3 regions of the Gordonia sp. UCD-TK1 genome follow, and region 1 is predicted to be linked to each of the others. Evidence: predicted binding sites of a transcription regulator. Region 1 holds the regulator's gene; each other region holds the start of a gene.
The links. Region 1 encodes LexA, which represses DNA repair genes until DNA is damaged. Its sites were predicted from a motif close to CGAACANNTGTTCG; they were not measured.
Positions count from the first base shown of each region.

Region 2: A9310_RS01955 (HNH endonuclease signature motif containing protein) is a predicted target of LexA. The motif match lies at 1,889-1,902, and genes of this name have one in related genera.
Region 3: A9310_RS20765 (HNH endonuclease signature motif containing protein) is a predicted target of LexA. The motif match lies at 2,119-2,132, and genes of this name have one in related genera.

Region 1 is NZ_LZMP01000001.1:43,071-46,246, reverse strand. It holds gene A9310_RS00200 (phosphoenolpyruvate--protein phosphotransferase) at 1-889, shown strand, start outside; gene lexA (transcriptional repressor LexA) at 867-1,571, opposite strand; gene A9310_RS00190 (LysM peptidoglycan-binding domain-containing protein) at 1,796-2,335, shown strand; gene nrdR (transcriptional regulator NrdR) at 2,435-2,935, shown strand; gene hrpA (ATP-dependent RNA helicase HrpA) at 2,909-3,176, opposite strand, start outside.
Region 2 is NZ_LZMP01000002.1:93,184-96,359, forward strand. It holds gene A9310_RS01950 (diacylglycerol kinase) at 1-71, shown strand, start outside; gene A9310_RS01955 (HNH endonuclease signature motif containing protein) at 155-1,858, opposite strand; gene A9310_RS01960 (nitroreductase family protein) at 2,049-2,480, opposite strand; gene ykgO (type B 50S ribosomal protein L36) at 2,533-2,655, opposite strand; gene A9310_RS01965 (glutamate--cysteine ligase) at 2,721-3,176, opposite strand, start outside.
Region 3 is NZ_LZMP01000046.1:190,387-193,562, forward strand. It holds gene A9310_RS20760 (crotonase/enoyl-CoA hydratase family protein) at 1-68, shown strand, start outside; gene A9310_RS20765 (HNH endonuclease signature motif containing protein) at 471-2,093, opposite strand; gene A9310_RS20770 (manganese-dependent inorganic pyrophosphatase) at 2,311-3,176, opposite strand, start outside.

The sequences.
Region 1 (3,176 bases):
CGGATCGTCGGCACGCGCCGCGGCCGGGTACCCCGTCGAGGGCGTCGGGCTCTTCCGCACCGAACTCGCGTTCCTCGAGCGTGCCGACGAACCGTCGGTGGACGAGCAGGCCGCGATCTACCGGGAGGTGCTCGATGCGTTCGACGGGCAGAAGGTGGTCATCCGCACCCTCGACGCCGGGTCCGACAAACCGCTCCGGTTCGTGACCCATCCCGACGAATCGAACCCAGCGCTCGGCGTGCGGGGCGATCGGATCGCGCTGGCGCACCCCGAGATCCGCGCGCATCAGCTCGACGCGATCGCGCAGGCCGCGTCGGGGTCGGCCGTCGCGCCGTGGGTCATGGCGCCGATGATCGCCTCGCCGGCGGAGGCGCGCACCTTCGCCGCCGAGGTCCGCGGCCGTGGTCTGGTCGCCGGGGTGATGATCGAGGTGCCCGCGGCGGCGATCCTGGCCGAAGCCGTCCTCGCCGAGGTGGACTTCGTGTCCATCGGCACCAACGATCTGACCCAGTACACGATGGCGGCCGACCGGATGTCGGCCGATCTCGCCGGACTGACCGACCCGTGGCAACCGGCCGTGTTGAGCCTCATCGCGGGTGTCGCGGCAGCGGGTGCACGTCAGGGAAAGCCGGTCGGGGTGTGCGGCGAGGCCGCCGCCGATCCGAACCTCGCCTGCGTGCTCGTCGGTCTCGGGGTCACCTCGCTGTCCAGCGCGCCGGCTGCTGCGGCGGCCGTGGGGGCCCGGCTCGGCGAGGTGTCCGCACCGGACTGCCGGGCCGCCGCCGAGGCTGCCCTGTCCACCTCGGATCCCGCCGCGGCGCGCGAGGCGGCCGCGGCGGTGCTCGACGGTTCGGTCGGTGGAGAGGTCAGACTCGCCGCATCACGGTGACGACCTTGCCGAGGATGACGGCATCGTTGCCCGGGATCGGATCGAACAGTTCGTTGTGCGGCATGAGCCAGACGTTCGGGCCCTGACGCTTGAAGGTCTTCACGGTGGCCTCGCCGTCGATCATGGCCGCGACGATGTCGCCGTTGTCGGCGACGTTCTGCTGCCGGACCACGACCCAGTCGCCGTCGCAGATCGCGGCGTCGATCATCGACTCGCCGACGACGCGCAACAGGAAGAGCGATCCCTCGCCGACGAGCTCACGGGGCAGTGGGAAGACGTCCTCGACGGCCTCCTCGGCCAGGATCGGACCGCCGGCCGCGATACGGCCGAGAACCGGCACGAAGGTCGGCTCGGGAAGCTGGCCGGCCGTCGGGGTGTCCGGCGACGGGGTGTCACTCGGGGCGATGTTGACCGCACGGGGACGGTTCGCGTCGCGCTTGAGCAGCCCCTTGCGTTCCAGCGTCCGCAACTGATGGGCCACCGATGACGTCGAGGCCAGGCCGACCTCGTCGCCGATCTCCCGGATGCTCGGCGGATAACCGCGCTCGCGCACCGAGCGGCGGATCACCTCCAGGACCCCGGCCTGTCGCGGGGTGAGTGAGGCCTCGGCGGCGGCGGCGTCGAACGGGGCCTCGTCGTCGGCGCCCCGCGCTCGGCCGCGCCTATCGCCGGTGTCACTCATGTTCGGTTCCTCTCGTCTTCGGAACGTGCTGGTAGATGGCTTGCGCCGGGTCCGAGCCTAGCGGAGTGCGACCGGCACCTCAAACATTTGTTCGATGTGTCGCGAGACTTTGTCGGGACGTCGTGCTACAAATTCGAACATCAGTGCATCGAACATCTGATCGATGTTCGAACACCGACCACCACACCCGCACGATCCCAGACACCCGAACACCGGAGGGCACCATGCGCACCGCCACTCTCGTCGCTCCCGTCCGCACCGACCGTCCCGACGCCGTCCGGCCGCGCACCGACCGCGCCGATCGCGTCCGGACCCGCGCCCCGCTGTCCGACGGCGGCCGACCGGTCGACAACCGGCCGGCCGGCACCCGGCCGCGGGGGGCATCGCCGGTGACCCCGCGGGTGGGCGGTACCCACTGTGGCTCTCCGGTCGGGGTCCGGGGACGTGGCCCGGTCGGGCCCGACGCGGCGGTGTTCCGTCGCCGCCGCCGCACCGCGGTCGCGCTCCTCGCCGGTGTCGGGCTGGCGTTCGTCGTGTGGGTGTTCGGTGTCGTCGGCCAGAATTACTCGGACTCGCTGACACCGTCCGCCGTGAGTTCCGAGGTCGTCCATGTGCGCTCGGGGGACTCGCTCAGCTCGATCGCCGGCCGGGTGGCACCCGAGATGCCGCGCGAGGTCGTGATCGACGAGATCGTCGCGATGAACGATCTGGGGTCGAGCGCGCTGCAGGTGGGCCAGCCCCTGCTCACCCCCCGGTACCGCTGAGGCCGGGCGGTATCCTCGATGTCACAGGGGCCGGCCGACAAGCGGCGGGGCGCACGCTTCGGGTGCGTTCCAGCGTCCCGCGACCTGCGTGAGGACACGATGCGCTGCCCCTTCTGCAAGAACGACGACACCAAGGTCATCGACTCGCGTGTCGCAGATGAAGGGCAGGCCATCCGCCGCCGTCGCTCCTGTGTGGAGTGCGGTCGCCGGTTCTCGACCGTGGAGAGCGCCGTGCTCGCGGTGGTCAAACGCAACGGCGTGACCGAGCCGTTCAGCCGGGAGAAGGTCATGCGTGGCGTGCGGCGAGCCTGTCAGGGCCGCCACGTCGCCGAGGACGCGCTCGCGCAGCTCGCCCAGCAGGTCGAGGACACGGTGCGCGCCAGTGGATCGGCCGAGATCCCCAGCAACGAGGTCGGACTCGCCATCCTGGGCCCGCTCCGCGATCTCGACGAGGTGGCGTATCTGCGCTTCGCCTCGGTGTACCGGTCGTTCGACTCGGTGGAGGACTTCCAGCGCGAGATCGACGACCTGAAGGCGGCATCGGGATCCGGGAGCGCGCTCGCCGAACCCGTGTCAGCCGAGTCGGTCCAGAGCTCGTAGGACCCGTTTCTCCGACACCGGGAACGCGGTGCCGAGACGCTGGGCGAACAGCCCCACGCGCAACTCCTCGACGAGCCACTGCGCTTCGTCGTCGACCACCGCCCGCCGGTGCTCGGGTACCTGTTCGAGGCGTTGGGCCCACCGTTCGACGACGCGATCGACGGCGGCCACCCCGGCCTGGTCGCGTGCTGCGGACGCGGGTAGTGCCTCCAGACGTGCTTGCGCGCCGTCGAGATAGCGC
Region 2 (3,176 bases), on a different contig from region 1:
CGAAACCCGGCCTGGTCACCGCGCTCGACCTCCCGCTCGTGACGGGTCGGGGGTTGTTCGCGCAGAAGTAGCCGATGCGCCGGAACCAACACGGCCTATCTGTGCGGCCGCCGTCGACTCACCGTCGGCGCTGAGTTGGCGAGCAGCGCTGCGATCACGCGTGATCGGTGAGTATGCGCGCGAGTGCTGCTTCGACCGGGGTCAGCGGTGGGGTGGTGAGGTGCTCCGGCGGTGTTCGCGGATGGACGAGTTGTCGGTAGGCGAGTTCGAGGCGCCGGCCGCGGTCGCCGTAGCCGACGGCGTCGGGGCGCCCGCTGCTCCCTGAGGAGCGCCCGGAGCTTGCGGAGGGCGCGTCACGAAGGGTTGGGCGCGACTCATCGCCGGGCCTGGTGGCAGGTCCGTGGATCTCGTTGCGCACGGTGTTCAGGTGTTGTGCGAACCGCCGGGGTATGTCGGGTCGGCGGTTGAGGTGTTCGGGGTTGGGTGGTGCGCCGGGTTCGGCGTTCAATCGCCAGAGGCAGCGGCCTTCGTCGGGTCCGGATCGGGCGATGCGGGTGGTGTATTGGCCGGTTTGGTCGCCGACCATGCGGTTGTGACGTGGGCAGGCGGGTGCGAGGTCGTCGATGTCGGTGAGTCCGCCCTTGGCCCAGTCTCGTTCGGCGTGATGAAGCTCGATGTGTGTGGCGGGTTGATCGCACCCGGGTGCCGAACACACTTCCCCGTCGGGACGGGCGAAGGAGACCAGGCGTTGTTCGCGGGTGGCGAGGCGTTTGCCCCGTCCGAAGTGCAGGGGGACGGTGGTGGCGTCTTTGAAGATGGCCAACCACGGCTGGACGTCACCGGCCATCGCGATCAAGTCCCGGATGGGTAGCAGGGTGCCGGTGGCGGTGGTGGCGAGTCCGGCTTCGCGGATGAGGTCGTTGAGGTCGGCTTTGATGATCAGTTGGACGGGCAGGCCTCGGTGCGAGGTGCCCAGTGTTCCGTCGGCGAAGCCGGCGGCCAGTGCGGCGTCGAGCGCGTCGTGATTCGTCTGGGCGAGAGTGCGTCCGTCGCGGTCGGCTGCGGCGGTCAGGGCGTCGGGGTCGGCGGTGCCGGCCGGGCCTTGGGGCGAGTGGGGGTCGTCGGGGTTGTTGAGTCCGGGTTTGCCCCACACGGCGAACATCATGGTGAGCCGGGCGGCGAGTGCGGGGGTCAGGGTGCCGGAGATTTTGGCGGTGCCGTCGGCGCGTTGTCGGCCGATCCACAGGCCGCGGCGTCGTTTCTGGTCGGTGTCGTCGGTCAGTGTGCCGTCGGGGTCGAGGTGGGCGAGCAGCCGCGCGCCGAGTTGGGTGATCTCGGCGGGGGTGTGGGCTTCGGCGATCTCGGCCATCTGTCGCTCGGCGGCGACCTTGATGTCGTGGTCGATGGTGCCGGGGATGCGGTCGAGGACGTCGAGGGTGGCCTGCACGTGCGCGGTGCCGACCGCGCCTTGTGCGAACGCTTCGGCGAGGCAGGGGTATTCGGGTGGAAGGACCTCGCCGCCGAGGCTGGTGCGGTGGGCGGTGGCGTCCATTTGCTTGCGACGCCGCATCGGGTTCGAGACTCGTAGCCGGTGGGTCATGAATTGCATGAGTGTTCGGCACCCGGCTTTTCGGGGCAGGTCGCGGGCCTCGACCTGATCGATCTGCCGGTCACCGGCGACGGTCAGACGTGCGATGGCGCGTTCGGTCTCCGCGGCGACGTCGATCAGTTCTTCGTCGGTGCACGACGACAAGTCGACGGTCTGTAGTTCGTCGAGGTTCGCGTGTAGTTCGGCGACGAGTTCGGCCGCGCGGGACACGGGTGCGCCGTGGTCGGCGAGTGGTGCGGTGCTGGGAATGACGGTCACCTCCCCCGAGAACCGTTGCTGCGAATGTACGTTCGAGTGTACACGATTTCGGCGGGACTGGCCACGAAAACAATTGCCCGGCAATGTGAATCGGATTCATTGTGTTGCGGGAGCTTGTCGGTGGCGACCGGTAGGATTCGACGGGGCGATGAGGGTTGTCGGTTGGGTCAAGCGAACACGGTCACCACGACGGCAGCCCGCGTGCCTCGAGCTGCGCACGCAGTCGCTCCCGGCCGTGTAACGACTCGGCATCGGCGAGACGAGCGAGAACCTTTGTGCTCCAGTCTCCCTCGAGACCATACCGACGGTTGTAACCGGACAGGACCTCGTCGTAGGCCTCGACGTGGGAGTCCGCAGACTCGGCGTCGTAGGTCTCGTGGTGGAGAACCGCCGCTTGGGGCAGGCGGGGTTTGATACCCGCGGGCTCGGTCGGATCGGGTCGTCCGATCGCCAGACCGAAGGTCGCGACCGCATGGTCGGGTAGGCCGATTTCGTCGGCCACCGCCAGGGGGTGGTTGCGGATCGACCCGACGAACACCGTTCCGAATCCCAGGGATTCGGCGGCGACGGCTGCGTTCTGGGCGGCGAGCGCGGTGTTGACGAAACCGACGATCGTGGATTCGAGGTTGCCGGTGCCCGCGGGCGGGGCCGACGCCCGACGGCGGTCAGCCCTGGCGTGCCTTGAATCTGGGGTTGCCCTTGTTGATCACGTAGATGCGCCCCTTGCGCTTGACCACTTGTGAACCGGGTTGGTTCTTCAACGACCGGATGGATGCACGGACCTTCAACGGAGCCTCCTTAATGGAAATTGTTTCCATTAAAGCAGGTCCGTCGACGAGCGCCGAGGCGGGTGTCAGACCTCCCAGGTGTGCACCGGCTCGCCCTCGTGCATCTGGGTCACGTAGTCGCGGAGCATCCCGTGCAGCGCCTGTGTCCGGCTCTCGCCCGTGCGTTCGCGGGCCGCGACCGCCTGGCGTTGCCAGACCGATCCCGTCTGGCGGGAGATGCAGCGGCCCTCGATGACCGACAGGTAGCGCTTGCGGGCCTTGTTGGAGACGCCGAACCGCTGCAAACCGTCCTCGGCGAGCACGAGCAGCCGGCGCATGACGAGTTCGTCGGGTCGCACCCAGCCGACGTCGGGCCAGTAGAGCTGCGACTCCATGCCGGTGCGGGCGCCGGACTGCAGGTTCTCGGCGGCGGCGTTGAACGACATCCGCGACCACAGCGGCCGGTCGGATTCGACGAGGCCCCGGACGACGCCGTAGTAGAACGCGGCGTTGGCCATCGTGTCGACGACCGTGGGACCGGC
Region 3 (3,176 bases), on a different contig from region 1:
ACACCCTGGCCGGCGCAAGCAGATTCGCCGGCGGCGCGGGCCGGCACGGGGAGGGCGTGGGCAGTTAGGCGAACCGACGAATGCGGAACGTCTCGACGCGCCAAGCTACTCACCAGCCCTGCTCCCGGATCCGAAAGAACGCCCTGCCCCTGCTCCCTGAGGAGCGCCCGGAGCTTGCGGAGGGCGACCAACCCCGCTCCCTGAGGAGCGCCCGGAGCTTGCGGAGGGTGCGTCACGAAGGGTCTTCGCAACCCAACTCACCTGGACCCTTCGTGACGGCCTCCGCAAGCTCCGGCCTCCTCAGGGAGCAGTGATTGGGCTCGCGCCGAGCACAACGGGTTCTTTCGGAGTCCACGACGGCCGGCAGGCCGCAGACACTGAGGTATGAGGAGCGATAGCCGCCGGGCCGAGCAAGCGACGAAGGAGCGCGTCGAGGTCGGCGAGCTACGACGGGTTGCGTTGCAGCGCAGTCAGTTGCGTGCGAGGTACTCGGCTAGGAATGCTTCGACGAGGGAGGGTCGGAGCTGTCGTTGGCCGGGTCGGGGTGGTCTCACGTCGATGACGTGGCTGGTTCTCGACCATGAGCGACGCGCGTCGTCGTGGTGCCGGTTGTTCGGGCGCGCGTGATCGCCGGACCGCGTTGGTGGCCCGTGGATCTGCTCGCGCACGGTGTTCAGGTGTTGTGTGAATCGCCGGGGTATGTCGGGTCGGCGGTTGATGTGTTCGGGGTTGGGTGGTGCGCCGGGTTCGGCGTTGAGTCGCCAGATGCAGCGGCCTTCGTCTGGTCCGGACCGGGCGATGCGGGTGGTGTATTGGCCGGGTTGGTCACCGACCATCCGGTTGTGGCGTGGGCAGGCCGGTGCGAGGTCGTCGATGTCGGTGAGACCGCCTTTGGCCCAATCCTTCTGGGCGTGATGAAGCTCGATGTGGGTGGCGGGCTGCTCGCAGCCTGGTGCTGAGCACACTTCCCCGTCGGGGCGGGCGAAGGAGACGAGGCGTTGTTCGCGGGTGGCGAGTCGTTTCCCGCGCCCGAAGTGCAGCGGGACAGCGGAGGCGTCTTTGAAGATCGCCAACCACGGTTGGACCTCACCGGCCATGGCGATGAGGTCCGGGATGGGCAGCAGGGTTCCGGTGGCGGTGGTCGCGAGTCCGGCTTCACGGATGAGGTCGTTGAGGTCGGCTTTGACGATCAGTTGCACGGGTAATCCGCGGTGCGACTTTCCGAGGGTCCCGTCGGCGAAACCGGCGGCGAGTGCGGCGTCGAGGGCGTCGTGGTTGATCTGCGCGGGAGTGCGGCTGTCGCGGTCGGCCGCGGTGGTCAGGGCGTCGGGGTCAGCGGCCCCGGCCGGCCCGCTGGGTGCCTCGGGGTCGTCGGGATTGTTGAGCCCGGGTTTGCCCCATACCGCGAACATCATCGTCAGCCGGGCGGCGAGTTCGGGGGTCAGCGTGCCGGAGATCTTCGCGGTGCCATCAGCGCGTTGGCGGCCGATCCACAGGTTGCGGCGTCGTTTCTGGTCGGTGTCATCAGCCAATGTGCCGTCGGGGTCGAGATGAGCCAGCAGCCGGGCACCGAGTTGAGTGATGTCGGCGGGTGTGTGGTCGGTGGCGATCTCGGCCATCTGCCGTTCGGCCGCGACTTTCACGTCGTGGTCGATTCCGTGGGGGATCTGGTCGAGGACATCGAGGGCGGCCTGCACGTGTGCGGAACCGACCGCTCCTGCGGCGAAAGCCTCGGCCAGGGTGGGGTGTTCGGGTTCCAGTTTGTCGCCGCCGAGGCTGGTGCGGGTGGCGGTGGCGTCCATCTGCTTACGGCGTCGCATCGGGTTGGAGACGCGTAGCCGGTGGGTCATGTACTGCATGAGTGTTCGGCACCCGGCTTTGCGGGGCAGGTCGCGGGCCTCGACCTGATCGATCTGCCGGTCACCGGCAACAGTCAACCGTGCGATCGCTTTCTCGGTATCGGCTGCCACTTCGGCCAACTCGGCATCGGTGCACGGCCCCAGGTCGACCGTCTGCAACTCGTCCACGATGCGGTGGAGGTCGGCAATCAACTCGACGGCACGCGGCTGCGGCGTCGCTGATCCGTCAGACATGGCCACCACCCAAGAACCGTAGCTGCGAATGTACGTTCGAGTGTACACCACAGCCGGCATCTCGCAACTCGAAAGTTTCTGTTGTGCAACGGCATTCGTCGACGACAACTTGTCGGTGCGTTGTGGTAAATGGGGGTGCCGGTTTGCGTTGTCCTCGAATTATGTTGTTACGAGTCCTCTCTCGACTGCGGATGTGCTCGGGGAGGCCAGAGACCGCTCAGACGTCCAGCACTTCGGTCAACTGCGGGACGATCTGCTTCTTGCGCGAGACGACGCCTTTGCCGAAGGCATGGCCGTCCGCCACGGTGACCCCGAGCGCCTGTTCGACCGCCGAGGCGGGTTCCCCGACCACCAGCAGATCCGAGTCGGCCTTGATCACATCGGTGATGAGCAGGAGGTAGAGGTCGTAGCCGGCTGCCTCCTTCTCCGCGGCCATCGCCGTGAGGAACTCCTCGCGGCGTGCAAGCACCTCGGCGGAGTCGACCGTGGTGATCTGCGAGACCCGCACCGTCTTCGGCCCCATTTCGAAGCTCTTGGAGTCCCGTCCGATGATCGCCGACACCGGCTCGTCGCCGAGCGCGGTCCCGGCCCGTAGAAGCGCGTCGCCGTACTCGTCGACGTCGACGCCCGCGATGTCGGCAAGCTCGGCGGCAGCGGCGCGATCGGCGTCGGTGCAGGTGGGGGAGTTGAACAAGAGGGTGTCGGAGATGATCGCCGACAGCATGATGCCCGCCTGCGGACGCGGGATCTCGACCCCGTTCTCCGCGTACATCCGGGTGAGAATCGTGCAGGTGCATCCGACCGGCTCGACGCGCATGTACAGCGGCGCCGCCGTCTCGAAATTGGCGATCCGATGGTGGTCGATGACCTTCAGAACGGTCACGTCGGTGATGTCGGCAACGCTCTGCTGGCGCTCGTTGTGGTCGACGAGCATCACCTCCGCCGGCGCGGCCGTCTCGATGACGCGCGGCGCGTCGAGTCCGAAATGCTCCAGTGCGAAGGCGGTTTCGAGACTCGGTCGGCCCAGGGCGACGGCCTCGACATCGCTGCCGAGCGCGGCTTCGAGGTGGGCGAGGCCGATCG